Regions from separate parts of the Variovorax sp. V15 genome, predicted to be linked through region 1. Evidence: predicted binding sites of a transcription regulator. Region 1 holds the regulator's gene; the other holds the start of a gene.

Evidence for each region. The regulator LexA, encoded in region 1, represses DNA repair genes until DNA is damaged. The targets are predictions, from matches to a motif close to ACTGTATNNNNATACAGT.
Region 2: a site for LexA is predicted at 12,001-12,018, ahead of recA (recombinase RecA). Genes of this name have one in related genera too.

What each region holds. Positions count from the first base shown of each region.
Region 1 is NZ_AP028659.1:3,106,058-3,121,355, forward strand. It holds gene ftsH (ATP-dependent zinc metalloprotease FtsH) at 1-604, shown strand, start outside; gene folP (dihydropteroate synthase) at 730-1,551, shown strand; gene glmM (phosphoglucosamine mutase) at 1,548-2,885, shown strand; gene ACAM57_RS14745 (GNAT family N-acetyltransferase) at 2,882-3,385, shown strand; gene ACAM57_RS14750 (acyl-CoA dehydrogenase family protein) at 3,456-4,727, opposite strand; gene ACAM57_RS14755 (phosphotransferase) at 4,757-5,863, opposite strand; gene ACAM57_RS14760 (Crp/Fnr family transcriptional regulator) at 5,896-6,615, opposite strand; gene ACAM57_RS14765 (oxepin-CoA hydrolase, alternative type) at 6,693-7,475, opposite strand; gene ACAM57_RS14770 (3-hydroxyacyl-CoA dehydrogenase) at 7,509-9,029, opposite strand; gene ACAM57_RS14775 (MFS transporter) at 9,180-10,337, opposite strand; gene ACAM57_RS14780 (D-2-hydroxyacid dehydrogenase family protein) at 10,334-11,341, opposite strand; gene ACAM57_RS14785 (hypothetical protein) at 11,466-11,843, opposite strand; gene lexA (transcriptional repressor LexA) at 11,989-12,672, opposite strand; gene ACAM57_RS14795 (asparaginase) at 12,746-13,711, shown strand; gene adk (adenylate kinase) at 13,775-14,431, opposite strand; gene kdsB (3-deoxy-manno-octulosonate cytidylyltransferase) at 14,569-15,298, opposite strand, start outside.
Region 2 is NZ_AP028659.1:71,746-87,043, reverse strand. It holds gene ACAM57_RS00455 (CHASE2 domain-containing protein) at 1-337, opposite strand, end outside; gene ACAM57_RS00450 (FHA domain-containing protein) at 389-1,042, opposite strand; gene ACAM57_RS00445 (Stp1/IreP family PP2C-type Ser/Thr phosphatase) at 1,115-1,924, opposite strand; gene ACAM57_RS00440 (TerC family protein) at 1,953-2,639, opposite strand; gene sucD (succinate--CoA ligase subunit alpha) at 2,760-3,653, opposite strand; gene sucC (ADP-forming succinate--CoA ligase subunit beta) at 3,664-4,830, opposite strand; gene argC (N-acetyl-gamma-glutamyl-phosphate reductase) at 5,048-5,971, shown strand; gene ACAM57_RS00420 (hypothetical protein) at 6,003-6,746, opposite strand; gene yiaA (inner membrane protein YiaA) at 6,888-7,328, shown strand; gene ACAM57_RS00410 (IclR family transcriptional regulator) at 7,335-8,201, opposite strand; gene ACAM57_RS00405 (SDR family oxidoreductase) at 8,212-8,982, opposite strand; gene ACAM57_RS00400 (RraA family protein) at 9,210-9,881, shown strand; gene ACAM57_RS00395 (SRPBCC family protein) at 9,915-10,349, opposite strand; gene recX (recombination regulator RecX) at 10,327-10,791, opposite strand; gene recA (recombinase RecA) at 10,834-11,937, opposite strand; gene ACAM57_RS00380 (MarR family winged helix-turn-helix transcriptional regulator) at 12,084-12,569, shown strand; gene ACAM57_RS00375 (response regulator transcription factor) at 12,642-13,313, shown strand; gene ACAM57_RS00370 (sensor histidine kinase) at 13,369-14,811, shown strand; gene ACAM57_RS00365 (sporulation protein) at 14,830-15,030, opposite strand; gene ACAM57_RS00360 (biotin--[acetyl-CoA-carboxylase] ligase) at 15,039-15,298, opposite strand, start outside.

The DNA.
Region 1 (15,298 bases):
GGTCCACAAGGTCACGATCATTCCGCGCGGCCGCGCCCTCGGCGTGACCATGAGCCTGCCCTCGCAGGACCGCTACAGCTACGACCGCGAGTACATGCTGAACCAGATCAGCATGCTGTTCGGCGGCCGCATCGCCGAGGAAGTGTTCATGCACCAGATGACCACCGGTGCCAGCAACGACTTCGAGCGTGCGACCAACCTGGCGCGCGACATGGTCATGAAGTACGGCATGAGCGATGCCCTTGGGCCGATGGTCTACGCCGAGAACGAAGGCGAAGTGTTTCTGGGCCGCTCGGTCACCAAGACCACGAACATGAGCGAGCAGACCATGGAAAAGGTCGACTCGGAAGTCCGCCGCATCATCGACGAGCAATACGCCCTGGCGCGCCGCCTGATCGAAGAGAACAGCGACAAGATGCACGCCATGGCCAAGGCGCTGCTCGAATGGGAAACCATCGACACCGAGCAGCTCGACGACATCATGGCCGGCCGCGCGCCCCGTCCGCCCAAGGACTGGACGCCGCGCATCCCGCCTTCGGGCAGCGGTGGCGGCAGCGGCGGCACGCCGGCCGTGACGACCGACCCGGCTCCCAACGCAGCGTGAGCGCGAATCCGGCGTCAAACCACAACGGGGCCTCTGGCCCCGTTTTCGATGGCGAGCACGCGGCGGCCGGCGGTGCTTTCTGGCAGACCTCCCGCTTCCGCATCGACCTCGCGCAGCCGCGCGTGATGGGCATCGTCAACGTCACGCCCGATTCCTTTTCCGACGGCGGCGCTCATGCCTCCACCGAGACCGCCCTCCGGCACTGCGAGCAGTTGCTGAAGGAGGGCGCAGACATCCTCGACATCGGCGGCGAATCGACCCGCCCCGGCAGCCCCGCGGTGCCGCTCGAAGCCGAGCTGGCGCGCGTGGTGCCGGTGGTGCGCGAGGCGGTGAAGCTCAATGCGCCCATCTCCATCGACACCTACAAGCCCGAGGTCATGCGCGCCGTGCTCGACCTGGGCGCGGACATCGTCAACGACATCTGGGCGCTGCGCCAGCCGGGCGCGCGCGAGGCGGTCGCGGCGCATCCTTCCTGCGGCATCTGCCTGATGCACATGCACCGCGATCCGCAGACCATGCAGGCCGTGCCCATGGCGGGCGACGTCGTTCCGGAAGTCCTTTCTTTCCTGCGGGAGCAGGCGCAGCTTCTTTACGACCTCGGCGTCGACGCTGCGCGCATCACGCTCGACCCTGGCGTTGGCTTCGGCAAGACGGTCGCGCAGAACTTCGCCTTGCTCGCGCGGCAGCGCGAGTTGCTCGCCGGTGGCTATCCGCTGCTGCTGGGCTGGTCGCGCAAGTCGTCGATCGGTGCCGTCACCGGCATCGAGATGGCGGGCGAGCGCATCGTGCCCAGCGTTGCTGCTGCCGTGCTGGCGGCGGATCGGGGCGCTGCCGTGGTGCGCGTGCACGACGTGCGCGACACGGTCGCCTCGCTCGCGGTATGGCGCGCAATGAAGGCTCAGGAAAAGTCACAACTACAACCACAAGGACAGGCACCCACACCATGACCCGCAAATATTTCGGCACCGATGGCATCCGTGGCACCGTGGGCAAGGCGCCCATCACTCCCGACTTCGTCCTGCGCCTCGCGCACGCCGTGGGCCGCGTGCTCAAGAAGACGCAGTCTCGCCCCACGGTGCTGATCGGCAAGGACACGCGCATCTCGGGCTACATGCTCGAATCCGCGCTCGAATCGGGCTTCAATTCGGCCGGTGTCGACGTGGTGCTGCTCGGCCCGCTGCCGACGCCCGGCGTGGCGTACCTCACCCGCGCGCAGCGCGCGAGCCTCGGCGTGGTGATCAGCGCGAGCCACAACGCCTATCCGGACAACGGTATCAAGTTCTTCAGCGCGCAGGGCACCAAGCTCGACGACGCCTGGGAGCTGGCCGTCGAGGCCGCGCTGGAGGAAGACCCGGTCTGGGTCGATTCCGCCAACCTCGGCAAGGCGCGCCGCCTCAACGACGCGCCCGGCCGCTACATCGAGTTCTGCAAGAGCACCTTCGCCAACGACCTGACGCTGCGCGACATGAAGCTGGTGGTCGACGCGGCACACGGCGCGGCCTACCAGGTGGCGCCCAACGTGTTCCACGAGCTGGGCGCGGAAGTTACGAGCATCGGCGTCGCGCCCGACGGGCTGAACATCAACAAGGGCTTCGGCGCCACGCACCCCGAGGCGCTGATCGCCGCGGTGACGGCGCAGAAGGCCGACTACGGCATCGCACTCGACGGCGACGCCGACCGCCTGCAGCTGGTCGACGCGAGCGGGCGCCTGTTCAACGGCGACGAGCTGCTCTACCTGATGGTGTCCGAGCGCATCGCGCGCGGCGACAAGCCGGTGGGGGTGGTCGGCACGCTCATGACCAACAAGGCCGTCGAAGTCGCCCTGCGCGGGCAGGGCATCGAATTCGTGCGCGCGAAGGTCGGCGACCGCTATGTGCTCGAAGAGCTCGACAAGCGCGGCTGGCTGCTGGGCGGCGAGGGTTCCGGCCACCTGCTGGCGCTGGACCGCCACACCACCGGCGACGGCATCGTGAGCGCGCTGCAGGTGCTGCAGGCCTGCGTGCGCAGCGGCAAGACGGTGGCGCAGCTGCTCGAAGGCGTCACGCTGTTCCCGCAGACGCTGATCAACGTGCGCATCTCGCCCGACCAGGACTGGAAGGCCAACAAGGCGCTGGCCAGCGAAACCACGCGCATCGAGGCCGAGCTCGGCGATTCGGGCCGCGTGCTGATCCGCGCGAGCGGTACCGAGCCGCTGGTTCGGGTGATGGTCGAGGCTCGCGATGCGAAGCAGGCCGAGTCGTGCGCCAGGCGCCTCGCGGCCACGCTGGAGCCTGCGCGATGACAGCAGCGGCCGGCGCGCAGCCGATCGAAGTCTTCATCGCCGACTACCGCAACGCCGCCCACGCGACCGCCCTGGTCGGTCTGCTCGACGCCTATGCCGGTGACCCGGCCGGCGGCGGCACACCGCTCGATCCCGCGGTGCTCGCAGGCTTGCCCTCGGCGCTGGCCGCGCGTCCCCAGGCCTTCAGCGTGCTGGCTTTCGACGGCGGGCAGCCTGTGGGCCTGATCAACTGTATCGAAGGCTTCTCGACCTTCGCCTGCAAGCCGCTGGTGAACGTGCACGACGTGGTCGTGCTGCCCAGCCATCGCGGGCGGCGCGTGGCGCAGAAGATGTTCTCGCTGGTAGAGGAAGAAGCTCGCCGCCGCGGCGCGTGCAAGCTCACGCTGGAGGTGCTCTCGGGCAATGCGCCCGCGCTGCGCGCCTACGAGCGCGAAGGCTTCGCGGGCTACCAGCTCGATCCGGCATTCGGCACCGCAGTCTTCCTGCAGAAGAAGCTCTGAGCGCAAGCAACCAAGGGAAAAGGGCCGGGGCGAATCGTTCGCCACCGGCCCTTTGTTCTCTACCGCCAGATCAGAAGCGCGTCACCGGCATTTCGGCGTCGGCCTTGCCCGGCGCGTACTTGCCCAGTTCCCACTTGGCGATCGCATTGCGGTGCACTTCGTCCGGACCGTCCGCGAAGCGCAGCGTGCGCGCGCCGGCGTAGGCCGAAGCCAGCGGGAAGTCGTCGCACATGCCGCCGCCGCCGTGGACCTGCATGGCCCAGTCGATCACCTGGCAGGCCATCGACGGCGCGACGACCTTGATCATGGCGATCTCGTTCTTCGCGACCTTGTTGCCAGCCACGTCCATCAGCCATGCAGCCTTCAGCGTGAGCAGGCGAGCCATGTCGATCTTGCAGCGGGCCTCGGCGATTCGCTCCTGCGTCACGGTCTGCGATGCCACGGTCTTGCCGAAGGCCACGCGCGAGGAGGCGCGCTTGCACATCAGCTCCAGCGCGCGCTCGGCCAGGCCGATCAGGCGCATGCAGTGGTGGATGCGGCCGGGGCCGAGGCGGCCCTGGGCGATCTCGAAGCCGCGGCCTTCGCCCAGCAGCATGTTGCTGGCGGGCACGCGCACATTCTCGAAGTACATCTCGACGTGGCCGTGCGGCGCGTCGTCATAGCCCATCACGTTCAGCGGGCGCACGATGCGGATGCCCTTGGCGTCGGCCGGCACCACGATCATGCTCTGCTGCGAGTGGCGCGGCGCCTCGGGGTCGCTCTTGCCCATGGTGATGAAGACCGCGCAACGCGGGTCGGCCGCACCCGAGATCCACCACTTGTGGCCGTTGATGACGTACTCGTCGCCCTGGCGCTCGATGCGCGTGGAGATGTTGGTGGCGTCGCTCGAGGCCACTTCAGGCTCGGTCATGGCGAAGGCAGAGCGGATCTGGCCTTCGAGCAGCGGCTTGAGCCAGCGGGCCTTGATCTCTTCGGAGCCGTAGCGGGCGATGGTCTCCATGTTGCCCGTGTCGGGCGCCGAGCAGTTGAAGGCTTCCGAAGCCCATGGCACGCGGCCCATGATCTCGGCCAGCGGGGCGTATTCCTGGTTGGTGAGGCCCGCGCCGTCATAGCCCGAGGCGGCGGCGCTGTCGACCGGCAGGAACAGGTTCCACAGGCCCTGGGCCTTGGCCTTCTCCTTGAGCTTCTCGACCGTCTTGAGCGCCGTCCAGCGCTTGCCGGCGGCGGTGTTCGCGGCCAACTCGGCGGCGTACTCGGCTTCGGCCGGATAGATGTGGTCGTCCATGAATGCCTGCACGCGCTTCTGCAGGTCCTTGGTCTTGGCCGAGTATTCGAAGTCCATCTTTGTCTCTCCTGGTGGGGTGGGGCGGCTTATGCCTTTTGGGCAAACTGCCAGGCCATGTCGGCCATGGGGCGGGCGCCGCGGGCCGAAGCCACGGCTTGCTCGCTCGACGCGGTGCCGGCCTCGACCCGCTTGGCAATGCCTTGCAGGATCGCGGCCATGCGGAACAGGTTGTAGGCCTGGTAGAAGTTCCAGTCCGGCGCCAGCGCCTCGGGCGTGCTGATGCGGGTGCGCTCGCAGTAGCGGCGGATGTATTCGCTCTCGGTGGGGATGCCCAGCGAGGCGACGTCGACGCCGCCGATGCCGCGCCCGGTGGTCGGGGGCATGTGCCACGACATGCAGTGGTAGCTGAAGTCGGCCAGCGGGTGGCCGAGCGTCGACAGTTCCCAGTCGAGCACGGCGATGATGCGCGGCTCGGTGGCGTGGAACATCACGTTGTCGAGGCGATAGTCGCCATGGACGATCGACACCTTGCTCTCGTCGCGCGCGCTCGCGGGCATGTGCGCGGGCAGCCAGTCGATCAGCCGCTCCATGGCCTCGATGGGCTGCGAGAGTTCGCCCGCGCCGTCGGCCGAGGCCTTGTACTGCTTGCTCCAGCGGCCGATCTGGCGCTCGAAGTAGTTGCCGGGCTTGCCGTAGTCGGCCAGGCCCCGGGCGGCGAAGTCGACGGTGTGCAGCGCGGCGATCACGCGGTTCATCTCGTCGTAGTGGGCGGCGCGCTCGGCATTGCTCATGCCGGGCAGCGACTGGTCCCACAGCACGCGTCCCTGCATGAACTCCATGACGTAGAAGGCGCGGCCGATGACGCTCTCGTCCTCGCACAGGCAGTACATGCGCGGCACGGGCACGTCGGTGCCCGCCAGGCCGCTCATCACCTTGTATTCGCGCTCCACCGCGTGGGCCGAGGGCAGCAGCTTCGCGACCGGGCCCGGCTTGGCGCGCATCACGTAGCTCTGCGTGGGCGTGACCAGCTTGTAGGTCGGGTTCGACTGGCCGCCCTTGAACATCTCGACCGTCAGCGGGCCCTTGAAGCCGTCGAGGTTCTTCCCGAGCCAGGCTGCGAGCGCGTCGACGTCGAAGGCGTGCTGTTGCGAGACGGCACGGGTGCCGATGAAGGAGGAGAAGTCCTGGCTCATGTCGGTATGTCTATCTGCCTGTCGTTGTCGTTCTAGCTTTCAGCTTCCGAGACGCGCATCAGCGCCGAGCGGTCGAGCACTACGAGGCCGCCCGGCTCGATGCGGATGGTGCCCTCGCGCTCCATGGTCTTCAGTTCCTGGTTGACCCGCTGGCGCGATGCGCCCAGCAGTTGCGCCAGTTCTTCCTGCGCCAGTTGCAGGCCGATGCGCATCTGGCTGCCGTCTTCCAGGTTCGGCACGCCGTAGCTGCGCACCAGATGGATGAGCTGCTTGGCCAGCCGCGCGCGCAGCGGCAGGGTGTTGAGGTCTTCCACCAGCCCGAAGAGCGTGCGGATGCGCCGCGCCTGCAGCCGCATCAGCGCCTCGTACAGCTCCACGTGCGAGGCCAGGATCTTCTGGAAGTCGGCGCGCGCCACGCACAGGATGGTGGTGTCGCCATGCGAGTAGGTGTCGTGCGTGCGCCGGTCCCCGTCGAACATCGCCACGTCGCCGAACCAGATGCCCGGCTCCACGTAGGTCAGCGTCACCTGCTTGCCCGAGACGGCCGTCGAGCTGACCCGCACCGCGCCCTTGGCGCAGGCGATCCAGTGTTCGGGCGGATCGCCGCGGGCAGCGATGAGGTCGCCGTCCTTGTAGCGTTTGACGAAGGCGCATCGGAGGATGTCGTGCCGCAGCGATGGAGAAAGGGAAGAAAACCAGCGACCACTGTTGATCGCTTCACGTTCTTCGATGGTAAGAATGGGGTCGTCCATTGGTCTGTCCTCTCGGCGACTGGAAGGCTGGTGGGTGTCACGGGAGCGACGCTCTGCGGCGTTGCTCGGGTACTCGGCTATTCGTACTGCGGCGGCTTCTTCTCGAGGAACGCGGCGATGCCGATGCCTGCGTTCGCGTGGTGCAGGTTGCGCACGAAATGGTCTCGCTCCTGCGCGAGCTGCGATGCCAGCGTGGCGCCCCGGGCCTCGCTCAGCAACTCCTTGATGCTGGCCAGCGAGTTCGGTGCGCGCGCATTGAGCCGGCCCGCCAGCGCCAGCGCGCCCGCGAGGGCCTGGCCGCTTTCGGTGAGCTCGTTGACGAGGCCCAGCGCATGCAGGCGCGAAGCCTCGATGCGCTCGCCGTTCATCAGCCATTCGCTCGCAAGCTGGCGCGGCAGCTGCCGGCCCAGGTGCCAGCTCAGGCCGCCGTCGGGCGACAGCGCCACGTTGCTGTAAGAGGCCGCGAAGACCGCATCGCGCGCCGACACCACGAAGTCGCAGGCCAGCGCGAGCGAGAAGCCCGCGCCGGCAGCCGCGCCCTCGACGGCGGCGATGACCGGCTTGGGAAAGGTGCGGATCGAATCGATCCAGTTGTGCAGGCCCTCGATGCTCTCGGCCTGAACCGAGCGGTCGAGCTGCCGGTTGGCCAGCAGCCGCTGCAGCGAGCCGCCGGCGCAGAACCATGAGCCTTCGCCCACGATGACCACGCTGCGGATCTCCGCGCTGTTCTCGGCCTTGTTCAGCGCCTCGATGCCCGCTGCGTAGATGTCGGGGCCCAGCGCGTTGCGCTGGCTCGGGTTGGAGATCGTCAGCACCATGGTGCTGCCCTCGCTCGTGCTCTTGAGTTCTGCGGTGCTCATGGCTCGCTTCCGTGCTCCTCGTTCATTTCGTGATCATTCTTCCTCGTGCAGCAGGCTCAGGCCCAGCGCGCCGCGGCGGCGCAGCCATGGGCTCGGGCGATAGCGCGGGTCGCCATACACCGTCTGCAGGTTGAACAGCACCTCGAGCATGTTGGTCGGTCCGTAGAGGTTGCCCATGGCCAGCGGGCCGCGCGGATAGCCCAGGCCCAGCTGCACGGCGGTCTCGAGGTCGGCCGGCGTGCACACGCGCTGCTGGCACATGTCGGCGGCGATGTTGACGATGGTGCCGATCACGCGCTGCGTGACGAAGCCGCCACTGTCGCGGATCACGCTGACGGCCTTGCCGTCGCGCGCGAAGAGTGCGTGCGCGGCATCGCGGATGTCTCGGCGCGTGGCCGGGTTGGTGGCGAGCACGCGGCGCTTGGTGGCCGCGTCGTCGATCAGCATGTCGATGCCGACGGTGCGCGTGGCGTCCAGGCGCTCGACGGCGGCCACCGTCGTCACGTCGAAGCCCAGCGGCGCCACCAGGATCAGCGAATGCGGCGCGGCGGTGGCGCCGCTGTCGATCTGCGCACCCAGCGTGTTCACCAGGCGCAGCAGCTCGGCACGGCGTGCCGCGCGCGGCGACACCCACACCGAAGGCGTGCCCTCGACCACCGGCGCGGGCGCCTCGGGCGCCTGCTGCATCACGCCGTCGTCGTAGCGGTAGAAGCCTTCACCGGTCTTGCGGCCCAGCGCGCCGGCGGCAAGGCGCTGCGCGGTGATCACGCTGGGGCGGAAGCGCGGCTCCTCGAAGTACTGGTGATAGATCGACTCCATCACCGGGTGCGACACGTCGAGCGCCGTCAGGTCCAGCAGCTCGAAGGGGCCGAGGCGGAAGCCGGCCTGGTCCTTGAGGATGCGGTCGACGGTCGCGAAGTCGGCCACGCCTTCGCCGACGATGCGCAGCGCCTCGGTGCCGTAGCCCCGGCCGGCGTGGTTGACGATGAAGCCGGGCGTGTCCTGCGCCTGCACGGCGCTGTGGCCCATCTGCGTGGCGTAGCCGGCGAGCTGCTTGCACACATCGGGCGAGGTCTTGAAGCCCGCGACCACCTCGACCACCTTCATCAACGGCACAGGGTTGAAGAAGTGGAAGCCCGCGACGCGCGCCGGATGCTTCAGGCCGGCCGCGATGGCCGTCACCGAGAGGGACGAGGTGTTGGTGACCAGCGTGGCAGTCTCCGCCACCACGCCTTCGAGCTCGCTGAAGAGCTTGCGCTTGACTTCCAGGTCTTCGACGATGGCTTCGACGATCAGGTCGCAGCCCGCCAGCGCCTGGATCGAATCGACAGCCTTCACGCGGGCGATGTACGCGTCGCGCATGGCGGCATCGATCTTGTTCTTCTCGTGCAGCTTGTTCCATTGGGCACTGAGGGCTTCGCGCCCGCGCTCGGCGGCGCCCGCAAAGCTGTCGAGCAGCAGCACTTCGCTGCCTGCCTGCGCCGCGATCTGCGCGATGCCGCGACCCATGGCGCCGGCGCCGACGACGCCGATTCGGGAGTAGTTCACTGTCATTTGCTGGAGATTTTCACTGGTTGGGTGGTATCCGGACCTGCGGGGCAGGCCTCGACACAGGTGCCGTACGCATCGGCACCGCCGTCGAAGTCTTCGATTTTGCAGCCCCGCGCGGGCGGGGCGTGACGGGTTTTACGCGGGGGCGCGCTTTCAGGGCGCACGACGGCTGCGGTCGATGGCCACGCTCAGCGAGATGGCGACCATCAGCAGGCCGAGGCCGACCCAGCTCATCCATGCGCCCGCATCGTTGGCGAGCAGCCAGCCACCCAGCGCTGCGCCAATGGCTTGCCCGGTGTAGATGCCGGAACTGTTGAGCGCCACCGAGCCCGGCGCCAGCGCGGGCGCCAGGCCCACCAGGCGGGCCTGCTGCGCCGAGTTGGTCGCGAAGCAACCCAGTCCCCAGGGAACGAGCACCACCGCCAGCCACGCCAGCGTGGAGGCCAGCGGCCAGAGCAGCAGGCTGGAGGCGATCAGCACCGTGGTGACGAGCACCATGCGCCCGGCGCCCACGCGGTCGATGAAGCGGCTGACCACCATGTTGCCGACCAGCCCGCAGGCACCGAACAGCGCCCACATCACGCTCAGCGTGGTGGCGTCGGCGCCGAAGCTCTGCTTGAGGATCGGGCCGAAATAGCTGAACAGCACGAACTGGCCCGCGCCCTGCAGCGCCGTGACCGAGACGATGCCCATCAGCACCGGGCTGCGCAGCACGCGCGACCATGCGGCGGCCGTCAGCGCGGCGGGGCGGATGCCGTTGGGCAAGGTGAGCCACACCGATGTCGCGCTCGCGACACTGAGCGCCGCAATCGCCGCAAAAGCCATGCGCCAGCCCAGGTGCCCGCCGATCAGCGCGCCGATGGGCAGGCCCAGCACAGAGGCCATCGACCAGCCGAGAAAGACGAAGGTCACGGCCCGCCCGCGATGCTCCGGCGGCACAAGCAGGCCGGCACAGGCGGCGGCCTGGGGCGTGAAGATTGCGGGCGCGATCACCGTGAGCATGCGCACCGGCAGCAGCGCGCCGAAGGTGGGCATCAGCGCGCAGAGAACGTGGCCGATGGCGTACCAGAGGAGGGTGAGGGCGAGAAGCTGGCGGCGGTCCCATCCGGCCACTGCGGCGGCCAGCAACGGTGCGCCTACGCACATGACCGTCGCGGCGGCAGTGATGAGCTGCCCCGCCGTGGCGGCCGTGACCGAGAGCGAGGCGCTGATCTCGTTGAGCGTGCCGGGCACGACCATCACGCCCGTTCCGATCACGAAATTGCCGGCAAGCAGCGCCCAGAGCGCCCTCCGTGGCGCCGGCTGGCTCACCGACGGACCTGCAGCGCGCCGGGATTCACGATGTTCGTGGGGTTGCCGTTGATGTAGCTCACGACGTTGTCGAAGGCCTGGCCGAAATAGCTCTCGTAGCTTTCCTGCTCGACGTAGCCGATGTGCGGCGTGCAGATGCAGTTCTCGAGGCGCAGCAGCGCGTGGCCCTGCAGCGGCGGTTCGCTCTCGAACACGTCGACGGCCGCGAGCCCCGGGCGGCCGCGGTTGAGAGCCGCGAGCAGGGCATCGGCCTCGACCAACTCCGCGCGCGAGGTGTTCACGAACAGGGCGGTCGGCTTCATACGCGAGAGGTCCTCGAGGGTGATGAGGCCGCTGGTCTCTTCGTTGAGCCGCAGGTGCACCGACAGCACGTCGGCCGCGGCGAAGAACTCATGGCGGTTCTGGGCCACCTGGAAGCCGTCGGAGCGCGCCTTGGCGCAGCTGGCTTCACGGCCCCAGATCACGACCTGCATGCCGAAGGCCTGCCCGTAGCGCGCCACCAGCTGGCCGATGCGCCCGTAGCCCCAGATGCACAGAGTCTTGCCCTTGAGTACGGAGCCGATGCCGAAATTGGGCGGCATCGAGGCCGACTTGAGCCCGGACTGCTGCCAAGCTCCGTGCTTGAGGTTGCTGATGTACTGCGGCAGCCGGCGCATGGCGGCCATGATGAGCGCCCAGGTGAGTTCGGCGGGCGCCTGGGGAGAGCCGGAACCCTCTGCCACGGCCACGCCGCGCTCGGTGCAGGCCGCGACGTCGATGTGTCCGGCGACGCGCCCCGTCTGGGAAATGAGCTTGAGCTTGGGCAGCTTCTCGATGAGTTGGCGCGAGATCTGGGTGCGCTCGCGGATCAGCACGATCACGTCGGCGTCCTTGAGTCGGACCGACAACTGCCCAATGCCTTTGACCGTGTTGGTATAGACCTTGGCCGCGTAGGCGTCCAGCTTGGAAGCGCAGCGCAGCTTGCGTACGGCGTCCTGGTAATCGTCGAGGATCACAATGTTCATGGCGTGCCATTGTGCCTCGCAGCATTGGAATGTCGCGCCGGCGAACGTTTGGATACCCGCCCTGCAGCCGCTTGCAGAGCGGTTCGGGCCCGGTACAGGACCCGATGCCGGGCTCAGTGCAGGTTCAATGCAGACGCGTCGAGCGAGGGGCCGCGGCCACGGTTTCGGCGGCTTCCAGAGCGGCCAGGCGGTCGAGTTCTGCGCAGACGTCGGCCATGCGGCCGGAGATCAGCACCCGGTTGTTGTTGCGCTGCTGGCCCTTGCCGTCGATCACGCGGACCACGCGCAGCGGGCGTGCCGCAGCGGCTGTTTCAGAGGGGGCGGTGCCGCCGGTGCGGGCTGCACAGGCGGTGCGCACGGCCACGTAGCGCAGTCCAGCGGAGGACTCTGCGGAATCGAGATGATCCCTGCGATGGGAGGGGCGGCGTGCCGGCATCAGCCGGTTGGCCAGCGATTGCAGCGGCATCCAGATGTCGGCGATGGCGAGGAGGGCGATTCCCATGTGAACTCCAAGAAAGTACGAGGTTGAACACAGGCAGGATTTCTTGAATCGGCCGCGACAGGGTGATGGCGACTCTTCGCCATACGCCCGCCACCTGTCGCTGCCGGATGGGGTGCTGTTGCTCTGGAAAGCAGGTCGCAGCGGCCTACATCAGCATGGTGTTCCGAATGAGTCCGACCGCGAGGCCTTCGATTTCGAAAGGCTCGCCGGGCTGCACGATGATGGTCGGGTAATCGGGGTTCTCGGCGTGCAGCTCGATGACCTGTTTGTTGCGCTTCAGGCGCTTGACGGTCACTTCGTCGCCCAGGCGCGCAACAACGATCTGGCCGTTGCGTGCTTCCTTGGTGGCCTGCACCGCGAGCAGGTCGCCGTCCATGATGCCGGCGTCGCGCATCGACATGCCGCGCACCTTGAGCAGGTAGTCGGGCTGGCGCTGGAACAGCGTGTTCTCGACGTAGAAGGTCTGGTCGACGTGCTCTTGAGCCAGGATTGGCGAGCCGGCTGCGACACGGCCGATGAGCGGCAGCGCCAACTGGGCCATGCCGGGCAGCGAGAGGGAGAACTGTCCACCCTCGCGATGGCGCGTTTCGTTGAGCGAGCGCAACGCGTCGCCCTTGAGGCGGATGCCGCGGGAAGTGCCGCTGACCAGCTCGATGACGCCCTTGCGCGCCAGCGCCTGCAGGTGCTCTTCGGCGGCATTGGCCGATTTGAATCCGAGTTCATTGGCGATTTCGGCGCGCGTGGGTGGCGCACCGGTGCGTGCGATGGCGCTCTGGATGAGGTCCAGGATCTGCTGCTGGCGGGCTGTAAGCTTCACGGCGAACTGCATGTGTGGTTCCTTGCGGCACTGGTTGGATATCCAGTGCCTGTATTTTTAACCAGTTTTTAGAAGTTGACAAGCCATGGTCAATTCCTCTTCGCCCGAACTGCCGCGCCGCGTGGTGGTTCTGGGCACCGGCGGCACCATCGCGGGCCGGGCCGCCAGCAGCGGCGACAACATCGGCTACACCGCCGCGCAGGTGGGCGTGGCCGACCTGCTGGGTGCCATCGAGGCACCCGACGGCGTGATGCTGGAGGCCGAGCAGGTGGCTCAGGTCGACAGCAAGGACATGTCCTTCGCCATCTGGCAGCAGCTGGCCCGGCGCTGCGCGCACTGGCTGGCGCAGGCCGATGTGGCAGGCGTGGTGATCACGCACGGCACCGACACGATCGAGGAAACCGCGTTCTTCCTGCATTCTGTGCTGGTGCCGTCCAAGCCCGTCGTGCTGACCTGCGCGATGCGCCCGGCCACTGCGCTGTCGCCGGACGGTCCGCAGAACGTTCGTGATGCGATCAGCGTCGCCGCCACACGGGGTGCGCACGGAGTCACCGTGGTGTGCGCGGGGGCGATCCATGCCGGCGTCGACATTCAGAAGGTCCATACCTATCGGCTGGACGCCTTTGCTTCGGGCGATGCGGGCCCCGTGGGCTATGTGGAGGAGGGCGAGGTACGCCTTGTCCGGTCGTGGCCGCAAGGCGGAACGCTGCCGGTAGTGAAGCTCTTCGGTGCTACCGAGGTGCAGTGGCCACGCGTGGAGATCGTGATGAGCCACGCCGGTGCCAGCGGTGCGGTGATCGAGGCGCTGCTTCAGGCGGGCGGAGTGGATCCTCTGCGCGGGCTGGTGCTTGCCGCCACCGGCAACGGCACCTTGCACCATGCGCTGGAAGCGGCCGCGCTCAAGGCCCGGGACGCCGGCATCGAGGTGCTCCGAGCCACGCGCTGCTCGAGCGGGCGCATCCTGCCGAAGGCGGGGGATCCGCTTCGCGATGCAGGCTCGCTGACGCCCGTGAAGGCCCGCATCGCCCTGATGCTCGAATTGCTGGGCTGAAAGCAGAACCGCCCCTCTGGAGGGGCGGTTTGCTGCGAGTCGGATGATCGGTCGATCTTTCGATCAGCTGCTCAGCGCGGCCAAGGCGCGCTGGGTGATCTCGTCGACCGTGCCCACGCCCTTGATGGCGCGGTACTTGGGCGCGGCGGCCGGATCGGCCTTGGCCCAGGCGGAGTAGTAGTCGACCAGCGGACGCGTCTGCTGGCTGTACACGTCGAGCCGCTTGCGCACGGTTTCTTCCTTGTCGTCCTCGCGCTGGATGAGGTCCTCGCCGGTCACGTCGTCCTTGCCTTCCACCTTGGGCGGGTTGAACTTGACGTGGTAGGTGCGGCCCGAAGCCGGATGCGAGCGGCGGCCGCTCATGCGCTCGATGATGTCGCCGAAGGGCACGTCGATCTCGAGGACGTAGTCGAGCTTGACGCCTGCCGCCTTCATGGCGTCGGCCTGGGGAATGGTGCGGGGGAAGCCGTCGAACAGGAAGCCGCTAGCGCAGTCGGGCTGCGCGATGCGTTCCTTCACGAGATTGATGATCAGGTCGTCGCTGACCAGTGCGCCGGCGTCCATGATGGCCTTGGCCTGCAGCCCGAGGGGCGTGCCGGCCTTGACGGCTGCGCGCAGCATGTCGCCGGTCGAAATCTGGGGAATGCTGTATTTCTGGCAAATGAAGGCCGCTTGCGTGCCTTTGCCCGCCCCGGGCGCGCCCAGCAAAATTAGTCTCATGGTGTCCTCGGACGGTTCTTAGATTTTGTGTCGCGCCGAGCGTCGGCCCCATGGCTGGGCTGGGCGGAGTTGCTTCGAGGATAGCATGCGTGCCCTTCGGGAAATCCCGCTGTCGGTGGCCGTGGAGACGCGCAGGCTCAGGCGCCGGCCGCCGCGAAGACGGCTCGCACGCGCGCCAGGTCTTCCGGCGTGTCGATGCCGGGCCCCGGCGCCACATGGCTCACATGCACCGCGATGCGATGTCCGTGCCACAGCGCGCGCAGCTGTTCGAGTGCCTCCGTCGACTCGACGGGCGCAGGGGGCAGCGAAGGAAATCGCCGTACGAAGCCGGCGCGGTAGCCGTAGATTCCGATGTGGCGCAGTGCCGCGGGGGTGGCAGGCAGCATTGCAGGCGCGGCGCCATTGGCGGAGCCGTCGCGCCACCAAGGGATCGGCGCGCGGCTGAAGTACATCGCGTTGTCCTGCGCATCGAGCACGACCTTCACGACATTGGGATTCATGAAGTCGCCGACCGAGTCGATCTCGTGGGCGGCGGTGCTCATCGCCGCCTCGGCGTGCGTGGCGAGCGTGGACGCCACGGCGTCGATCAGCGCGGGGTCGATCAGCGGCTCATCGCCCTGTACGTTGACGACGATGTCCTCACCATCCAGGCCCAGTTGCTCGCAGGCTTCGGCCAGCCGATCGGTGCCGCTGGGGTGATCCTGCCGCGTGAGCACAACCTCGACGCCATGCGCCTTGCAGGCTTCGACGATGGATGGATCGTCGCCGGCGACCACCACGCGTGCAGCGCCCGACTCGCTGGCGCGCTGCGCCACGCGCACCACCATGGGCACGCCGGCGATATCGGCCAGGGGTTTGTTGGGAAGC
Region 2 (15,298 bases), 3.0 Mb from region 1:
GGCCCGAGCTGCGATCGGGCTCGAGGAACATGACGTCGAAGCCGAGCACGGCCGCCTGCTGGCGGGTCATCAGCTCGGTGGTCAGGCGGGCGATCTTGTCTCGGGCCCAGGGCCACTGGCCCTGCCGTGCGAGGCTGGCATCGTCGACGTCGACGATCACCACCCGCGCATCGGGCGTGCCCGGCATGGTGGCACGCAGGCGGACGTCGTAGATCAGCTGGTCAAGACGTTCAAGAGCGGTCAGCCGCCAGGCGCCGGTGGCATGCGCCAGCGCCAGCAGCACCGGCAGCAGCGTGATCGCAATGCGCGGCCAGTGCCGCCGCAGTTCTTCTCTCACGGCGCCCGGTCCGTGAAGGCGCGGCCGCGGCGAGCCAAGAGGGAAAGCGCCTCAGATGCGCACGAACTGCATGCGCGTGGCATCGCCCAGCTCGAGCACGTCGCGCTCCTGCAGCGCGACGGCCTCGGCCCCCAGCTGCAGGCCGTTGAGCGTGACGTTGCCTTCGACACCCGCCGCCACGTAGCCCTGGCGCCGGCGAGTGACCACCGCCACGGCGACGCCGGGCTTGCCGACGGTGGTGACCACCTTCTGCAAGCCCACGTCCTGCCCTTCGTTGGCGCCGGAGAGCACGCGCAGCACCGGAATGCCGAGCTCGACCAGCGCGCCGGATTCCGTGGGAGCCGAAGACAGCGGCATCGCGCCCGACGGGTATTCGCCCGAGGCGGTGCGGATCGAGCCGGCACCGGTGTCGAGGTTGCTGCGCGCGCGGAAATGGATGCGGCAGCCTCCGACCTCGATGACATCGTTGTCCTTGAGCGCCTGCCGCTGGACGGCGAGCGCGTTGACGTAGGTGCCGTTGGTGCTGTTGAGATCTTCAATTTCGACTTCGCCGCCAGTCATGTGCAGCACGGCGTGCTCGCCGCTGACCGCCAGATTGTCGATCACGATGTCGTTGTAGGCACGGCGTCCCAGCGTCGTGCGCTCCTTGGCGAGCGCAACCTGCCCGATGACAACGCCATCGACCGAAATGATCATCTTCGGCATTGCCGACTCCCCGAATCCAAAGCATGAATGACGACGGCAGGCAGGCCGCAGGGCCGCTGCCTGCGGAACCTGCTAGCTGCCCGAGCGCGGCGTTTCCGCAACGCTCGCGCTGGCCAGGACAACGGAGATGTTGTCCCGTCCGCCATTGTCATTGGCCGCCGCAACCAAAAGTGATGCTTTTTTCTGAAGCCCGACATCGTGTCCTAGAAGCGTGAAAAGCTGCTCATCCGAAACCATCTCGCTGAGCCCGTCGGAGCAAAGCATATAGAGATCGCCGGGTCTTGCGCTGTGTTCGTGCATTTCCAGCAAGACTTGGGCCTCCACGCCGACGGCGCGCGTGACGAGGTTGCGGGTGGGCGAATTCAGCGCCTCCTCGGCGGTGATGGCGCCGGCGTCGAGCTGCTGCTGGCGCAGGGAATGGTCGCGGGTGAGCAGTTCCAGCTTGCCGTTGCGCAGGCGGTAGCAGCGCGAGTCGCCGATGTGGCCGACCACCACCCGCTGCGGCCGGAACGCCGCCAGCACCAGGGTCGTTCCCATGCCCTGCAGCTCGGGGTTGGTGGTGCCTTCATGCAGGATCGCGCCGTTGGCCTCGTCGGTGGCGGCCTGCAGCGCCCGCCGGACCACGCGGGCCGGCGCCTGCATGCCGGCGTGGGCGAACCAGCGCCCGAAGCTGCCGTGCAGCAGCGACACGGCCATGGCGCTGGCCACCTCGCCGCCCTTGTAGCCGCCCATGCCGTCGGCCAGCAGGGCCAGGCCGAGGGCGGGGTCGACGTGCACCGCGTCCTCGTTGTGGGAGCGCGTCCGCCCGACGTCGGTCAGGAAGGCGAATTCCCAGGTCAGCGGAGGGCGAGTGGAGAAAAGGGAGACGCCGACACTCGCCATGGTCTGTCAGCGCCGATCTCTCTTGGGCTCAGTGTTGTGCAGCGGCGTGCGCACGCCGTTGCAGGAGACGGCCGACGGCCACCACGAAAACGGCACCGGCAGCCGCGGCCGCGTAGTGCAGCCAGGGGTTGGCCGCCAGCGTGTCGCGCAGGATGGCGTCCTGCACGATGGTTTCGCCGCCGACCCAGCCGATCAGCGCGGCGCCCAGCATCACGATGATCGGGAAACGTTCCATGAGCTTGATCATGAGCGTGCTGCCGAAAATCACCAAGGGAATACTGATCGCCAGGCCAAGAATCAGCAACACCATGCTGCCTTGTGCCGCGGCCGCCACGGCGATCACGTTGTCCAGGCTCATCACCAGGTCGGCCAGCAAGATGGTGCGCACGGCGGCCATCATGCTGCCGTATTCCTTGGACTCGCCGTCGCCCTCGTCTTCCTCGCCCAGCAGCTGCAGGCCGATCCACAGCAGCAGCATGCCGCCGATGATCTGCAGGTAGGGCAGGGCGAGCAGCTTGGCCGCCACCACCGTGAGCACGATCCGCAGCACCACGGCCGCGCCCGAGCCGAAGAGCACGGCCTTTTTCTGTTGGGCGGGCGGCAGCGAGCGCGCCGCCATGGCGATCACCACCGCGTTGTCCCCCGACAGGATGATGTTGATCCAGATGATCTTGAGCAGACCTATCCAGAAATCTGTGCTTTGAAGAAATTCCATGTCTCTGATCCCACTGTGTTTTATTGAAAAAAGCGCCCGCAATCCAGTGCGGGCGCTTTTTTGTTTCTGCGTGGTCCTCTCATGACCCGGCTCTGCGGCCGGTGTCGCGGAGCCGTCTCTTTACAGCTTGGCCTTGAGCAGCTTGGCCAGTTCCGAGAAGTTGCGCGTCACGGTGAAGCCGCATTCTTCCATGATGGACAGCTTGGCTTCGGCCGTGTCGGCGCCGCCCGAGATCAGCGCGCCGGCGTGGCCCATGCGCTTGCCGGGAGGGGCGGTGACACCGGCGATGAAGCCGACGACCGGCTTCTTCATGTTGTCCTTGCACCAGCGGGCAGCGTCGGCCTCGTCCGGGCCGCCGATCTCGCCGATCATGATCACGGCGTCGGTGTCCGGATCGTCGTTGAAGGCCTTCATCACGTCGATGTGCTTCAGGCCGTTGATCGGGTCGCCGCCAATGCCGACAGCCGACGATTGGCCCAGGCCGATTTCCGTCAGCTGAGCCACTGCTTCGTAGGTCAGCGTGCCGGAGCGCGAGACCACGCCGATACGGCCCTTGCGGTGGATGTGGCCGGGCATGATGCCGATCTTGATCTCGTCGGGCGTGATCAGGCCGGGGCAGTTGGGGCCCAGCAGCAGCGTCTTCTTGCCGCCGGCGGCTTCCTTGGCCTTCATCTTGTTGCGCACTTCGAGCATGTCGCGCACCGGAATGCCTTCGGTGATGCAGATCGCCATGTCGAGGTCGGCTTCCACCGCTTCCCAGATGGCGGCCGCGGCGCCTGCCGGCGGCACGTAGATCACCGAGACGGTGGCGCCCGTCTGCTGGGCGGCTTCCTTGACCGAGCCGAAGATCGGGATGTTGAAGATCGACTCGCCGGCCTTCTTCGGGTTCACGCCGGCCACGAAGGCGTTCTTGCCGTTCGCGTATTCCTGGCACTTCTCGGTGTGGAACTGGCCGGTCTTGCCGGTGATGCCCTGCGTGATGACTTTGGTGTCTTTGTTGATGTAGATCGACATGACTGGTTCCTTAGGCCTTCTTGACTGCTGCCACGACCTTCTGGGCCGCTTCCGCCATGGTGTCGGCGCTGATGATCGGCAGGCCCGATTCGGCCAGCAGCTTCTTGCCTTCGACTTCGTTGGTGCCCTTCATGCGCACGACCAGCGGCACTTGCAGGTTCACGGCCTTGCAGGCTGCGATCACGCCGGTGGCGATGGTGTCGCACTTCATGATGCCGCCGAAGATGTTCACGAGGATGGCTTCCACGTTCTTGTTCTTCAGCATGATCTTGAAGGCCTCGGTGACCTTCTCGGGGGTGGCACCGCCGCCCACGTCCAGGAAGTTGGCCGGCTCGCCGCCGAACAGCTTGATGGTGTCCATGGTGGCCATGGCCAGGCCGGCACCGTTCACCAGGCAGCCGATGTTGCCGTCCAGCGAGATGTAGGCGAGGTCGAACTTCGAGGCTTCCACTTCGGCCGCGTCTTCCTCGTCGAGGTCGCGCAGGGCGACGATCTCGGGGTGGCGGAACAGCGCGTTGCTGTCGAAGTTGAACTTGGCGTCCAGGGCGATGATGTTGCCCTTGCTGTCACGGTTGAGCGGGTTGATCTCGACCAGCGAGGCGTCCGTCTCCATGTAGCAGGTGTAGAGCTTCTTGAAGATGTCCACGGCCTGGGCGGTGGAGTCGGCCGGGATGCCGATGCCGTCGGCGATCTGCTTGGCCTGTTCGTCGGTCAGGCCCTGGGCCGGGTCGGCGAACACGGTGATGATCTTCTCGGGCGAGGAGTGGGCCACTTCCTCGATGTCCATGCCGCCTTCGCTCGAAGCGATGAAGGCCACCTTCTGGGTGGCGCGGTCGGTCACGGCCGAAACGTAGTATTCCTTCTGGATGTCGGCGCCGTCCTCGATGTACAGGCGGCGGACCTTCTGGCCTTCGGGGCCGGTCTGGTGGGTCTTGAGCTGCATGCCCAGGATCTCGCCGGCGAGCTTCTTGACGTCCTCGATGGACTTGGCGACCTTGACGCCGCCGCCCTTGCCGCGGCCACCCGCGTGGATCTGGGCCTTGACGACCCAGACCGGGCCTCCAAGCTTCTGGGCGGCTTCAACCGCCTCCTGGACCGTGTAGGCCGGGATGCCGCGCGGCACCGGCACGCCGAACTTGGCAAGGATTTCCTTGCCTTGGTACTCGTGAATCTTCATGAGGGATGTCTCTCGGAAGGAGGAAGTTGAGAAATCGGGAGATCTGGGCTGGAGAGGGTCTATGCTCTGTTGTCCGCGGGCGACGGCAGCCTGACGGCTGGGGGCGGCGAACAACCGCGGACTGTATCATGGTGCGCCGCACCAATACTGTGAGTGTGGTTGCGGGCAATACGTACCTACCGTACTTCTCTTTCAGCTACCCAGGGGCACTTCCACCATGGCCAAGGTTTTCATCGACGGCGAAGCCGGCACCACCGGCCTCCAGATCCGCGAACGTCTGCAGGCGATGCCGCAGGTCGAACTCGTGAGCATCGCCCCCGAGCTGCGAAAGGACACCGCCGCCAAGCGCGAACTGATGGCCGGCGTCGACCTGGTGGTGCTGTGCCTGCACGACGACGCCGCGCGCGAGTCGGTCGCGCTGATCGACCAGCTGCCCGGCGCCAAGCCCAAGATCATCGACGCCTCCACGGCGCACCGCATCGCCCCGGGCTGGGTTTTCGGCTTCCCCGAACTCACCGAAGGCCACTGGCAGGCCGTCGCCAAGGCCGAGCGCGTGGGCAACCCCGGCTGCTACGCCACCGGCGCTATCGCCATGGTGCGCCCGCTGGTCGACGCGGGCATCCTGCCGGCCGACTTCCCCATCTCGCTGCCTTCCGTGAGCGGCTACTCGGGCGGCGGCCGCACCATGATCGAGGCCTACGAGAAGGGGGAAGCCCCGGCCTTCGAGATCTACGCGCTGGGCCTGAAGCACAAGCACATCCCCGAAATCATGACCTACACCGGCCTCACGCGCCGGCCGGTCTTCATCCCGTCGGTGGGCAATTTCAAGCAGGGCATGCTGGTGCAGTTGCCGCTGCACCTCGACCTGCTGCCGGGCAAGCCCAAGGCCGGCGACCTGCAGGACGCGCTGGCTGCGCACTACGCGCGCAGCAACACGCCCGAGCAGTTCGTGAAGGTGCTGCCGCCTACAGAAGACGGCAAGCTCGAGGCGCTGGCGCTCAACGACACCAACAAGCTCGAGATCCGCGTGTTCCCGAACGAGGACCATCGCCATGCCGTGGTGATCGCCCGCCTCGACAACCTCGGCAAGGGCGCCAGCGGCGCCGCGGTGCAGAACCTGAAGCTGATGCTGGGGCTCTGAGCCCCACGCCTCGCACCGGCCTTCCGGCCGGTCAGTTCACCAGCCAGAGCCCCACGCCCAGCAGGGCCGCGTGCGCGCCCAGCGCGATGTACAGCGGCTTGCGCGAGGGCGCGGCCATGTCCTGAAGCGTCTCGTGGATGCGCCGCGTGAGCAGCGCGCGCAGTGCCGGGTCCTGCGGTGCCGAACCGCCCTCGCCCGCCACCAGTTCATTTCCGCTCTCCGCGCGGCTGCGCTGCCATTCGGCCAGCATCTCGCTCAGCGGCAGCCTGTCGATCACGAAAGCCACGACCGTGCGCACCGCCTTGCCTTCGCCCAGCACCGGGGCGAGCTGCTTGCTCAGCGCGTCGACCGACAGCCAGTCAGCCACGCGATGCAAGGCGCCGTGCGCCTTCGGCATGGCCTCGATGCGGCTCGCGATCGCGCCGCCCAGCCGTTGCGAAACGGCCTCGCCGCGTGCCGCCACCAGGTGCTGCATCGCACGAGCACGCCCTTGCTGCACACCCAGCGCCACGTAGACGACCACGAAGAACAGCAGCAGCAGCGCCACCAGCAGCGGAGGCGAGGTGACGAGAGCGAGCACTGCGCCGACTCCACCCGCGCGCGCAGCCACGTTGCCCGGCCCCTGCAGCTGGCTCAGGTAGAAGAAAAAAACACCGCCGCCCAGGAAGACGCCGAGCAGGCCGCCCTTGATCACTGAACCGGCGAAGGACAGCCCGGCCTTGGCACCGGTGCGCACGAGCGACTGCTGGGCCGCGGGGTCGGTCGACGACGACATATGGGAAGACTCCTCCATTGTTGTTGATGCTGACGGCCGCCTCGTGCGATTGCTTCTGCTGCGCAGACGCCGGCCCGGCGCGGATCATGCCACTGGCGCCGCTCCACCATAATCGCGCGCAAACCATACGAGGAGAATCCCATGGCCGTCAGATTCCAGAAACCGACCGCGGCATTCGTCGCCGCTTCCTGGGCCGCGCTTTTCATCGGCGCCGTCGTCTACCTGATCGGGCTGTGGAACGCCTCGATGCAGCTCAACGAGAAGGGCTACTACTTCACCGTGCTGATGTACGGCCTCTTCTCCGCCGTGTCGCTGCAGAAGACCGTACGCGACCGCCTCGAGGGCATCTCCGTCACCGGCATCTACTACGGCCTGTGCTGGGTCTCGCTGCTGCTGTCGGTGGCCCTGCTGGCCATCGGCCTCTTCAACGCCACGCTCGCTTCCAGCGAAAAAGGCTTCTACGCGATGGCCTTCCTGCTGAGCCTGTTCGGCGCGGTGGCGGTGCAGAAGAACGTGCGCGACATCGCCGCACACAAGAGCGAGGCGCCCTCCCCGCTCGACGAAGCTCCTGACCCGAACTGAGCCCCGCTATTCGTTGTCGTTGTAGCCGCTGGCGCCCATCAGCGCCGAAAGGCGCGCGGCGATGTTGTCCACGATCTCGCGCACCTGCGTGACGTCGGGCGCCGACTTCTGGTCGATGCGCTCGATGTACGGCACGTTGATCGACGCGATCGCATGGTCGGCCGCGCCCATCACCGGGAACGCGATGTTGGTGATGCCGCGCGTCTGCTTGCTCGGCATGGCCGAGTAGCCGCGCTCGCGCACCTCCTGCAGGATGGAGAAGAGCTGGCCGGGGTCCATGTCGAGCTCCCCCTCCACGCCGATGTGGGCGCGCAGCATGCGGGCCCGGTCGATCTCGTCGCGGAAGGCCAGCAGCACGTGGCCCGAGGAAGTGTCGGTCAGCCCCATCACCACGCCCACCTTCAGCCCGAAGGACCAGCGCTCCGGGCTCTCGACCTGCGCGATGACCACCACGCGCCCGCCCTGGTACATGGCGAGATGGCACGACTGCCGCGCCCGGTTGGCCAGCTCGCGCAGCAGCGGCAGCGCCGCGCTCACCAGGCTCTTGAGCGGCTGCTGGCGGTGCGCCAGCTCGAACATGCGCAGCGTGAGCGTGTAGCGGTCGTTCTCGTCGACCTGCACGAAGCCGCGGCGCTGCAGCGTCACCGCCATGCGGAAGATCTCGCTGACCTTGCGCCCGACCTTCTGGGCGAGCTCGTTGAGCGTGTAGCCGGAGGGGCTGTCGGCCAGCGCCTCCAGGATGTCCAGCCCCTTCTCCAGGGCCGGTGCGGCGTAGCGCAGCGCGCCCTCGCCTTCCGTCACGGCCTCCTCGAGGCCGTCCTGCCCTTGCGGCCCCTGCTGCTCTTCTTCCGGCGCCGTTGCTGCTCGCTTCATCTTTCCCCGTTCAGTTCGACCATCCACCGTCGATCATATGGATCGCACCGGTGGTGAAGGCCGACTCGTCGGAAGCCAAATACACCACCAGCGCGGCGATCTCCTCCGGCTTGCCGACGCGCCCCAGGGGCTGGCGCGCCACGAAGGCGGCGCGCACCGCGGCCTCGTCGGTGCCGGCCTGCTCTGCCTGGGCCGCGATGCGGTCGCGCAGCGAGGGCGACTCGACAGTGCCCGGGCAGATGGCGTTGCAGCGCACGCCCTGCTGGATGAAGTCGGCCGCCACCGCCTTGGTCAGCCCGATGACTGCCGCCTTCGAAGCGCCGTAGACGAAGCGGTTGGGCACGCCCTTCACGCTGGAGGCAGCCGAGGCCATGTTGATGATCGAGCCGCCGCGCTCCAGCATGGCGGGCAGGAAGGCGCGGATGGTGCGGTACATGGACTTCGCGTTGAGATCCATGCTGAAGTCCCAGTCCGCCTCCTCGCAGGCCAGGATGTTGCCGGCGTGTACGTAGCCGGCGCAGTTGAAGAGCACGTCCAGCCGCCCCGTGGCCTGGGCGAAGGCCTGCACCGCGGCGGTGTCGCGCACGTCGAGCGCGGCGGTCTTCAGGCTCGCCAGGCCCTCTTCGCGGGCCAGCTCGGCGAGCTCGGCCAGCGCCGCCGTGTCCACGTCGGTGGCCCACACGGTGCCGCCTTCGCGGGCCAGCGCCAGCGCGCTGGCGCGTCCGATGCCCTTGCCGGCTGCGGTAACGAGGATGTTCTTTCCTTGAACGCGTGAAGTCACTGGAGGTCCTTTGGTTGGGAGTTGCTGCGCACGTGTGAAATATGAATTTCACTGATGAAATCAAATATACGCGAGCCGGGTGCATCGCCGCCCCCGTCACAACCCTATTCGCCGACTCCTGACTCAGTGGTTACCCGCGAACTCGCGCAAACCCCAGCCTTTACCAATGGCCCGATCGTTAATCTCATTCGTGAAAAGTGTTTTTATAAAGAAAACAGGATTCACACATGGCCCAGACTCCCGACACGCCGCCGGCCTCCCCGCTCACCCGCCTGCAGGCCTGCTACACCGGCGTCCTTCATGACGTGATGCGCGCCGCAGGGCTGCGCGACTTCACGCTGCCGCCCAGGCTGCGTCCGCTGATCCCCGGCCAGAAGCTCTGCGGGCCGGCCTTCACGGTGAACGGCCGCGTCGACCCCGCGGCCGATCCGCACGAGACGCTGATGGCGTGGACCGGCTTTCTCTCGCGCGCCAGGCCGGGCCACATCGCGGTGATCCAGCCGAACGACTCGACCGTCTCGCACATGGGCGAACTCTCGGCCGAGACGCTGGGCCGCAAGGGCGTGCTGGGCGTGATCGCCGACGGCGGCGTGCGCGACGCCGAATTCATCATCCGGCAGGGCTTCCAGGTGTGGCACCGCTACTTCACGCCGCGCGACATCGTGGGCTACTGGCTGCCCGAGGCGATGGAGGTGCCGGTGCGCATCGGCGAGGTCACGGTGAACCCGGGCGACCTGCTGCTGGCCGACACCGATGGCGTGATCCGCCTGCCGCTCGCGCAGGCCGAGTCCATCATTGCCGAGGCCGAGCACATGATGGGCCGCGAGAACCTCGTGCGCACCGCCATCCTCGCGGGCACCGACCCGCAGGAGGCCTTCCTGAAGTACCGCAAGTTCTGAGCGCCGCCGGCTGCCGCGCCTGCGATCGGACAGTCAATCTGCCTCGAGCAGGTCGCGCAGGGTCCGCAGGTCGCGGGCGATCCACTGCGCATCGCGCTCGAAGGCCGCGTCGTCCATGTGCGGCTGGCGCAGCAGCGTGAACTGCAGTTCGCAGGCATCCGGCGCGACGCCGATCACGCGCAACGGCAGGTAGACCTCGGGCACGCCTTCGGGCGCCACCCAGTGGTCGAGCACGCCGAAGTCGTTGCGCGGCGCGAAGCGCATGCGGGCTTCGCCACTCTCGGGCGTGCGCACGATCCAGTGGTCGCCGTGCGGCACCAGCGCGCTTTTCGCGAGGCCACTGGCCCATTCGGGAAGCCGCCTCGGATCGGCCGCCAGCACATAGGCTCGGCGCCACTCGCAAGCGACGCGCTGCGTGATGACGCGGGACTGCGCCGCGCCCTCTTCACTGCTCTTGTGCTGCTTCATCGAAATCGCTCCTGAGCACCTTGGAGACGACGGCGCCGGAGAAGCCGCGCGCCATCAGGAATCGCATCTGCTTCGCGCGCTCCTTCGCATCGGCGGGCGGAGCGTCGAATCGGCGGCGCCAGACGGCCGTGGCGCGCTCGACCTCTGTTTCCTGCAGGCTGGCCACCGCCTCGGCGACGGCTTGGGGCGCGATGCCCCTGGCCTGCAGTTCCTGCCTCACCCGCAGCGCGCCCGAACTGGCCGCGCGCTGGTGCAGCACCGAAGCCACCACGCGCGGCTCGCTGATGAAGTCCTTGGCCTCCAGTTCATCGAGCGCCTTCGCCAGCGTGCCGGGCTCTTCCTCGTGCTTCGCCAGCTTGCGCTCCAGCTCTGCGCGCGAATGCTCGCGCTGGCTCAGCAGGCGCAGCGCGCGGCCTTTGAGGGATGGGGCGTCGAATGCCATGCGGGGTCGCCGGCGCGGCCCCGAGAGCCGCGCCCTGACTGGTTACTCGCCCTTCTCTGCCTTGTCGGCCTTGGCCGCCTTCTGCGGCTTCTCGGCGACGTCGTCGGCATCGGCGGCCAGCAGCGGCACGCCCAGCGACTCGCGCACCTTGTTCTCGATCTCGCGCGACAGCGAGGGGTTCTCGCGCAGGAACTCGCGGGCGTTGTCGCGGCCCTGGCCGATCTTCTCGCCGTTGTAGGCGTACCAGGCGCCCGACTTGTCGATGATCTTGGCGTTCACGCCCATGTCGATGATCTCGCCCTCGCGGCTGATGCCCTCGCCGAACAGGATGTCGAACTCGGCCGTCTTGAACGGAGGCGAGACCTTGTTCTTCACCACCTTCACCTTGGTTTCGTTGCCGATGGCCTCGTCGCCCTTCTTGATGGTGCCGATGCGGCGGATGTCCAGGCGCACCGAGGCGTAGAACTTCAGCGCGTTGCCGCCGGTGGTGGTTTCGGGCGAGCCGAACATCACGCCGATCTTCATGCGGATCTGGTTGATGAAGATGACCATGCAGTTGGTCTTCTTGATGGTGGCGGTGAGCTTGCGCAGCGCCTGGCTCATCAGGCGGGCCTGAAGGCCGGGCAGCGAGTCGCCCATCTCGCCTTCGATTTCGGCCTTGGGCGTGAGCGCGGCGACCGAGTCGACCACGATCAGGTCGACGGCGCCGGAGCGCACCAGCGAATCGACGATCTCGAGCGCCTGCTCGCCGGTGTCGGGCTGGCTGATCAGCAGGTCCGACAAGTTCACGCCGAGCTTCTGGGCGTATTGCACGTCGAGGGCGTGTTCGGCGTCGACGAAGGCGCAGGTGCCGGCCTGCTTCTGCATGGCGGCGATGACCTGCAGCGTGAGGGTGGTCTTGCCCGAGGATTCAGGGCCGTAGATTTCGACGACGCGGCCGCGCGGCAGGCCGCCGACGCCCAGGGCGATGTCCAGGCCCAGCGAGCCGGTAGAGACCACCTGGATGTCCTCCAGCGCCTCGCCCTCGCCCAGCCGCATGATGGTGCCCTTGCCGAACTGCTTTTCGATCTGGGCCAGCGCGGCCTGCAGGGCCTTGGCCTTCTCGCTGTTGGCGCCGATGTTCGAACCCTTGACTGCTGCGTCCATGTGAAAAACTCCTTGAAGATCAATGGCTTGTGTGTGACACCATCCATCTGCGTTTAACTACAGGCTGGATGCTTGAACAGTAGTGTAGGGGCTGATTCCTCGGCGTAAACCTGTTTTTTGGTCAGTTTGCTTTACCATTCGGCGCCATGGCCGAAGCCCCCTTTCCCGCCGACCAGGACGCCTGGCGCCAGACCCACCTGGGCCGCCTGCTGGGCCACGCCATGCGCCGCTTCGACGAGCGCGTGCTGGAGCTGATGGCGCACGACGTCGAAGTGCCGCTGGCCCTGTCGAACCTCGCGGCGCGCGCGCAGGTGAGCGCGGCGCACATCCACATCACGCGGCACCTGTCGCGCGAGGGCTCGCGCCTCACCGAGCTGGCCGAGCGCGCCGGCATGACCAAGCAGGCGATGGGCGCGCTGGTCGACCAGTGCGAGGCCTGGGGGCTGGTCACGCGCGGGCCCGATCCGCTGGATGCGCGGGCGCGGCGCGTGCTCTTCACCGCCGACGGGCTGGCCTGGCTCGACGCCTTCCGCGGCGCGGTGACGCAGGCCGAGAAGGAGTTCAGGAGCAGCGTGGGCGACGAGATCGCCACCGTGGTAACCATCGGACTCGAAGCCTATACGGCGGGCTAGACTCCTGCGAAGAGACAACCGTGAACGGCGCCCCGAGGACGCCCGACACCTGAAACAGGCCGGAGGTGACGCATGCGGATTCTGATTGCCGAAGACGACCAGGTGCTGGCCGATGCCCTGCTGCGCAGCCTGCGCACCTCGGGCGCGGCGGTCGACCACGTGGCCAACGGCTCGCAGGCCGACACCGCGCTCATGACCCATGACGAGTTTGACCTGCTGATCCTCGACCTCGGGCTGCCCAGCCTGCACGGCATCGAGATCCTCAAGCGGCTGCGCGCGCGCGGCTCGCAGCTGCCGGTGCTGGTGCTCACCGCCGCCGACAGCGTGGAGGAGCGCGTCAAGGGCCTCGACCACGGCGCCGACGACTACATGGCCAAGCCATTCAGCCTGCAGGAGCTCGAGGCACGCGTGCGCGCCCTCACCCGGCGCGGCATGGGCGCCACCAGCAACACCATCCGCCACGGCCCGCTGGTGTACGACCAGGCCGGCCGCGTGGCCACCATCGACGGCAAGATGATCGAACTCTCGGCGCGCGAACTCGGCCTGCTCGAAGTGCTGCTGCAGCGCGCCGGCCGGCTGGTGAGCAAGGACCAGCTGGTCGACCGGCTGTGCGAATGGGGCGAGGAGGTGAGCCTCAACGCCATCGAGGTCTACATCCACCGGCTGCGCAAGAAGATCGAGAAGGGCCCGGTGCGCATCGCGACGGTGCGCGGGCTGGGCTACTGCCTCGAAAAGATCCAGTGACGACCACACGGCAGCCGCCACGCGCGGGCGGCGGCACGCCGGAGGAATCGGCGCGATGAAGTTGTTCCAGCGCGCGCAGCGCTCCCTGTTCGGCGAGATCCTCGACTGGATGCTCACGCCGCTGCTGCTGCTGGTGCCGGTGAGCATCGGCGTCACCTGGCTGGTGGCGCAGGGCATCGCCAACGCGCCCTACGACCGCGCGCTGGAGCACAACGTGAAGGCGCTGGCCGAGCTGGTGACGGTGAAGGAAGGACACGCGCAGTTCGTGCTCTCGCAGTCGGCGCGCGAGATCCTGCGCGCCGACGAGACCGGCCACGTCTACTACCAGCTGCTCGACGGCTACGACAACCTGCTCAGCGGCGAGCGCGACATCCCGCAGCCCGGGCTCGACGAGCCGCTGCCGCCCGGCCAGGTCTTCCTGCACAACAGCGACGTGCACGGCCAGCCGGTGCGCGTGGCCTCGATGTGGATCGCCAGCGGCACCGACGACGTGCCGCCCACGCTGCTGCAGCTGGCCGAGACGCGCGAGAAGCAGTCGGTGCTGGCGGCCGAGATCATCAAGGGCGTGCTGCTGCCGCAGTTCGCCATCCTGCCGCTGGCGGTGCTGCTGATCTGGCTGGCGCTGGTGCGCGGCATCAAGCCGCTGTCGGTGGTGGAGGCGCGCATCCGCGAGCGCCGCCCGGGCGACCTGAGCCCGCTGGACGAATCCTCGGTGCCGCTGGAAGTGGTGCCGCTGGTGTCCTCGGTGAACGAATTGCTGGACAAGCTCAACGATTCCATTGGCACGCAGAAGCGCTTCCTGGCCGACGCGGCGCACCAGCTGAAAACGCCGCTGGCGGGCCTGCGCATGCAGGCCGACCTGGCGCAGCGCGAGGGCGCCAACGCCGACGAACTGAAGCAGTCGCTCAAGCAGATCGGCCGCGCGAGCAAGCGCGCCACGCACACGGTGAACCAGCTGCTGTCGCTGGCGCGCGCCGAGGGCAACAGCGCCAACGCGCACCACCAGCCCTGCGACCTCGCGAAGCTGACCATCGAGGTGGTGCGCGAGGCGGTGCCCCGCGCCATCGAGAAGCGCATCGACCTGGGCTACGACGGCGTCGAGCCCGGCGCGCCGGGCGTGGTGTTCGACGGCAACGCCACGCTGCTGAAGGAGCTGGTGCGCAACCTGGTCGACAACGCGATCAACTACACGCCCTCGACGCCCGAGCGCCCCGGCCTGATCACCGTGCGCGTGCTAGCCGACCCCTTCGGCCACGTGCTGCTGCTCCAGGTGGAGGACAACGGCCCCGGCATCGCCGAGGCCGACCGCGAACTGGTGTTCGAGCCCTTCTACCGCGTGCTCGGCAACGAGGCCGACGGCTCGGGGCTGGGCCTGCCGATCGTGCTGGAGATCGCGAACCAGCACCGCGCGCAGGTGAAGCTGGAGGACGCGCATCCCGGCAAGCAGCCGCCGGGCGCGCTCTTCACGGTCCGATTCGAAGGCGAGCAGCCGTCCTGAGACGGCAGCGGGAGTTCGTCAGGGCGCCGGCGCGGCGGCCTTCGGCGCTTCCTTGCGGATCTGCAGCCACTCGGGGTGGATCTGCCGCGCCATGCGCTGCGGCTCGCGCTCCGCGAGGCTGGCCGGCGCGAGCCCGAAGCCCGCGAGATCGCCGCGCGCCCAGAGGAAGTAGCCGGCATTGGCCAGCAACAGGACGACGAGGAGCAGGCGCAGCTTCATGGTGAAGATCAGAAAGGCATGCCGCGAGGGCGCACGCTCACTTCATCGCTGGAAATGAGCTGCAGGCCGGCGTCGGTGCGCACCTGCAGTTCGCCGCCCCAGGCCACGCCCTCGCACAGGCCTGCGGTGCCGTCGCTGAGCGCCACCTCGCGCCCGCGCAGCACGTCGCGCGCGGCAAAACGTTCGGCGAAAGGAGCAAAGCCGCGGGCCTCGAAGTCGAGCACCGTCCGTACCAGAGGCTCGGCCAGTTCGGCCAGCACCTCGGGAG